DNA from 2 places in the Spirillospora sp. NPDC049024 genome. Region 1 is predicted to be linked to the other one. Evidence: riboswitches for the same ligand, from Rfam matches in the RefSeq annotation. Region 1 holds a riboswitch; the other holds the start of a gene.

Region 1 (2,381 bases):
CCCACCTTGAAGCGCGGTCATGTAGCGGTACTCGCCCTGGCCCTGGCCCTGGCCCTGCCCCTGGCCGGCTGCGGGGGCTCCGACGAGGGCGGCCAGGCAGCGGGCACGTCGAACTCCCCCGCCCCGACCGCCGCGTCCCCGGCCCCCTCCACCCCCGGGCAGGGAACGGGCAAGGAGGCCACGCCCCTCCCCCCGGCTCAGTCGAAGGCGGTCAAGGCCTTCAACGACTGCATGCAGAAGCAAGGCGTGCAGATGCCCACCCCCAACCCCACGAGGACCCCGGCCCCGGACGAACTGCAAAAGATCAAGGCCGCCCTCCAAACCTGCGTGAAGTCGATGTCACCCCCACCGACCACCCCCTCCAACTGACGAGTCCCACGCAAGAGGGCACGAAGACGGGGACGGGCGCACCGACCTGAGCCGCCGCCTCAACCCGGTGACGACCCGGGGAGTCGCGATCGCGTCCGAAGGCAGATTCGAGCGAAGCGAGAATCTGATCGCGCAGCGAGCCGCAAGGCGAGCCGGAGCGATGCCAGCGATCGCCCGCGTTTCCCCAGGGTCGAGGCCCCCAGGCCTCGACCCTGGGGAAACGCAATGAATACTGCTAGCCTCTTCGGCAGCCGACTATCCCGTGCGGGAGAGTCCCCTGCAGCCGGTGGGGGACGCCGAAGGAGCAAATCCTCCCCGGAACCTCTCAGGCCCACGGACCGCACGGGCCAGGCGACCTCTGGAAAGCGGGGACCCCGGTCCCCCGCCGAAGGTGAAAGCCCGCCGCGCGGCGGGTGAAGCTCTCAGGCGCCGATGACAGAGGGGGAGGCACCGATACGCCCGGTGCGCGAGTGGGACGATGGACCACGCGCGCCCGTGACGAAGGAGCCGAACCCATGTCCGCCGACAAGACCGCGAAGAAGACGCCGCTGCACGACGTCCACGAGGACCTCGGCGCGAATCTCGTCGACTTCGCCGGCTATCTGATGCCGCTCCGCTATGCGAGCGAGACCGCCGAGCACCAGGCCGTCCGGACCGGTGCCGGGCTGTTCGACCTGTCGCACATGGGGGAGATCTTCCTCTCCGGCCCGGGCGCGGGCGACGCGCTCGACTACGCGCTGGTCGGGAACCTGTCGCCGATGCCGGTGGGCAAGGCCCGCTACACGATGATCTGCGGGCAGGACGGCGGCGTCCTGGACGACCTGATCGTCTACCGGCTGGCGGACGAGACGTGGATGGTGGTCGCGAACGCGGCGAACGCCGCCGTCGTGCGGGACGCCCTCGTCGAGCGCGCCGCGGGCTTCGAGGCCGCGGTGGACGACCGCTCCGACTCCTACGCGCTGATCGCCCTGCAGGGGCCGCGCTCCCAGGGGATCCTCGAAGGGTTCACCGACGCGCCGCTGGACGGCCTGAAGTACTACGCGATCCTCGCGGGGCGGGTCGCGGGCGTGGACGCGCTCGTCGCCCGCACCGGGTACACGGGCGAGGACGGGTTCGAGCTGTTCGTCGACGCGTCCGACGCCGTCCCGCTGTGGAAGGCGCTCGCGGCGGTGGACGGGGTGGTCCCGGCGGGGCTGTCGGCCCGCGACACCCTGCGCCTGGAGGCGGGGATGCCGCTGTACGGGAACGAGCTGACCGCCGAGACGACGCCGTTCGAGGCGGGCCTCGGCCGGGTGGTGAAGCTGGACAAGCCCGTCGATTTCGTGGGGAAGACCGCCCTGGCGGCGCAGGCGCAGACCCCTCCGGGCCGTAGGCTCGTGGGACTGGTCGCGCGGGGGCGTCGCGCGCCCCGCAAGGGGTACCAGGTCGTCACGTCCGGCGGCACGCCGTGCGGGGTCGTGACGAGCGGCGCCCCGTCGCCCACACTGGGCACGCCGATCGCCATGGCGTACCTCGACAGCGGCGTCGAGGAGACGGGCCTCGCCGTGGACGTCCGCGGCCGGCACGAGCCGGTGGACGTGGTGGCCCTGCCGTTCTACAAGCGGTCCTGATCTGCAAGCGTTCCTGAACAAGTTGTCCGGCGGTGTGGGGCCCCGCCCCACAGTGGAAAGAGAGAAGTGATCGTGAGCGTTCCGGAGGAGCTCCGCTACAGCGAGGAGCACGAGTGGGTGTCGGGCCTCGGTGGCGAGGACGGCATCGTCACGGTCGGCATCACCGCGCACGCCGCCGACGCCCTCGGCGAGATCGTCTACATCGAGCTGCAGCCCTCGGAGGGCGACACCGTCGAGGCGGGCGAGCCGTGCGGCGAGGTGGAGTCGACCAAGTCGGTCAGCGACATCTACTCCCCCGTCAGCGGCGAGATCACCGCGATCAACAGCGCGGTGGTGGACGAGCCGAAGGTCATCAACGACGACCCGTACGGCGAGGGCTGGATCTTCAAGGTCCGCATCTCG
Region 2 (2,381 bases), on a different contig from region 1:
GCAGCCGCCAGACGCGGTAGAGCAGCCCGGCGGTCTGCTGGTCGCGGTCGAGGACGCGGACCTCCACGTCCCACTCGCCGTGCGGCCCGCGCCGCGCCGGGAGCCGGGCGCCGGTCCCGCCCCGCGGGCGGTCGGCGAGGACGACGCCGTACCGGCGCGTCTGGTCGGTGCCCTCCCCGGCGCCGTCCAGCCGCGCCGCCCGCTCCGGCCGCAGGCCGAGCCGTTCGAGCGCGGCCACCACGGTCCTGCCGGGCGGGCGCGGGTTCGGCGTCCCGACCGCGTACAGGGTGCCGTGGCCGATGGCGCGGCCCAGCAGGTAGGTGGCCGCCAGCGCCGCCACGGAGGCGTACGACGCGGTCAGCCCGGTCAGCGCCGCCAGCCCGATCATGGTCCAGGTCGCGGCCTGCCAGCGGGCGCGGCCCGCCATCCCCACCGCGCTGACGAACGCGATGACCGGGGCGATGTCGGTGTGCACCGGCGCGGTCTCGGTGCCGCCCCAGATCAGCGAGTCGAGCACGCCGCCCGGCGCGGCCCGCACCACCAGGTCGTCCAGGCCCACCGTGACGCCGAACGCGATCATCGCGGCGAGCAGCGCGATCGCGACGCGCGTCCCGTCCTTGTGGAACAGCCGCTCGATCCCGAACGCGATCGGCACGGCGAGCACCCCGAAGCTGGACACCAGCGTCGCCAGCGTCAGCAGCGGCCGGGGCGCGTGCGCGGTGCCCTGCGCGATGTCGGTCTGGAGGCCGTGCGTCGTCTGCTGCGCGATCGACACCAGCAGCATGACCGCCGCCAGCCCCACGACGGACGCCGCGAACCGGAAGGCGTCGGAGGGGCGGCGGATCCGGTCGGGCTGGGCGGGCTCCTCGACGGGGACGCCGGCGGACGCGCCCGGCGCCGGGCGCACCGCGCCGTCGTGGGTCTGTGTCACGCCGTACCGCCGCTCCGGCCATCCGTCATCGTGGCCAGCGTCCCAGACCCGGCGGCGCGCCGTCGAGTCGGTGGAGCGCCGCCGGGACGCGCGTCCATCCCGCAGCCTCACCTCCCCGCCCCCGTGCGGCCCGAGCCCCTCCCGTCCCAGGTGGGTGAGCACATGGTACTCGCCGGTAGACCTCCGGCGCCGGAAGGGCGCGGCCCTTGCGGCGGGCCGGAACCACCCGGTGGACGCGCCTTTGGGTAGGGTTCGTCCTAGGACATGCCGTCGACCCTGTGCGGGAGAGTCCCCACGCCGCCAGCGTGGGGCGCCGAAGGGGCAACCTCCCCGGAACCTCTCAGGCAAAAGGACCGCGCGGACGAGGCACCTCTGGAAAGCAGGCGTCGATCCCCGCGCGCGGGGAAGGGCGGCTCACCGAAGGGGAAACCCCGCCGCGCGGGTGAAGCTCTCAGGTGCCGATGACAGAGGGGGAGACCGGCCCGCCGGCCCGCGCCGGCGGCGCACCTGAGCGACCGCAGCAGCCAGGAGGCCTTCCATGACCGCCCAGTTCTTCGCCCCCGTGGCCGCGCCGCAGCACCCGCGGTCGGCGTTCGCCGACCGGCACGTGGGCCCGTCCCCGAGCGACCAGGCGCGGATGCTGGCCGCCATCGGCTACTCCGGCGCCGAGGCGCTGATCGACGACGCGGTCCCCGCCGCCATCCGCACCTCCCGGCCGCTGGACCTGCCGCCCGCGCTGAGCGAGACCGCCGCGCTGGACCGGCTCCGCGAACTGGCGTCCCGCAACACCGTCCTGACGTCCATGATCGGGCTCGGCTACCACGGCACCACCACGCCCGGCGTGATCATGCGGAACGTGCTGGAGAACCCCGGCTGGTACACCGCCTACACGCCCTACCAGCCGGAGATCTCCCAGGGCCGCCTCGAGGCCCTGCTGAACTTCCAGACGGTGGTGGGCGACCTGACCGGGCTGCCCGTCGCGAACGCCTCCATGCTGGACGAGGGCACCGCCGCCGCCGAGGCCATGGCCCTCGCGCACCGCGTGTCCAGGCGCAAGGAGCCCGGGACGTTCCTCGTCGACGCCGACACCCTCCCGCAGACCATCGAGGTCGTCCGGACCCGCGCGGTCCCGCTCGGCATCGAGGTGGTCGTCGCCGACCTGTCCGGCGGGCTCCCGGACGGCGACTTCTTCGGCGTGCTGCTGCAGTACCCGGGCGCCTCCGGCGCCGTCCGCGACCTGGAGCCCGTCATCGCGCAGGCCCACGAGCGCGGCGCCAAGGCCGTCGTCGCCGCCGACCTGCTCGCGCTGACGCTGCTGCGCCCGCCCGGCGAGGCCGGCGCCGACATCGCGGTGGGCTCCGCGCAGCGGTTCGGCGTCCCCTACGGGTTCGGCGGCCCGCACGCCGGCTACATGGCGGTCGGCGAGGGCATCCAGCGCCAGCTCCCCGGG

The links. A riboswitch is a leader RNA that binds a small molecule or an ion and turns the genes downstream of it on or off. The one in region 1 is predicted to bind glycine.
Region 2: another riboswitch for glycine. It lies ahead of gcvP (aminomethyl-transferring glycine dehydrogenase); the one in region 1 lies ahead of gcvT (glycine cleavage system aminomethyltransferase GcvT).

The regions. Positions count from the first base shown of each region.
Region 1 is NZ_JBEZFD010000006.1:169,215-171,595, reverse strand. It holds gene AB0C21_RS13280 (hypothetical protein) at 7-369, shown strand; glycine riboswitch at 625-720, shown strand; glycine riboswitch at 725-811, shown strand; gene gcvT (glycine cleavage system aminomethyltransferase GcvT) at 885-1,979, shown strand; gene gcvH (glycine cleavage system protein GcvH) at 2,052-2,381, shown strand, end outside.
Region 2 is NZ_JBEZFD010000032.1:16,487-18,867, reverse strand. It holds gene AB0C21_RS39065 (lysylphosphatidylglycerol synthase transmembrane domain-containing protein) at 1-931, opposite strand, end outside; glycine riboswitch at 1,203-1,297, shown strand; gene gcvP (aminomethyl-transferring glycine dehydrogenase) at 1,470-2,381, shown strand, end outside.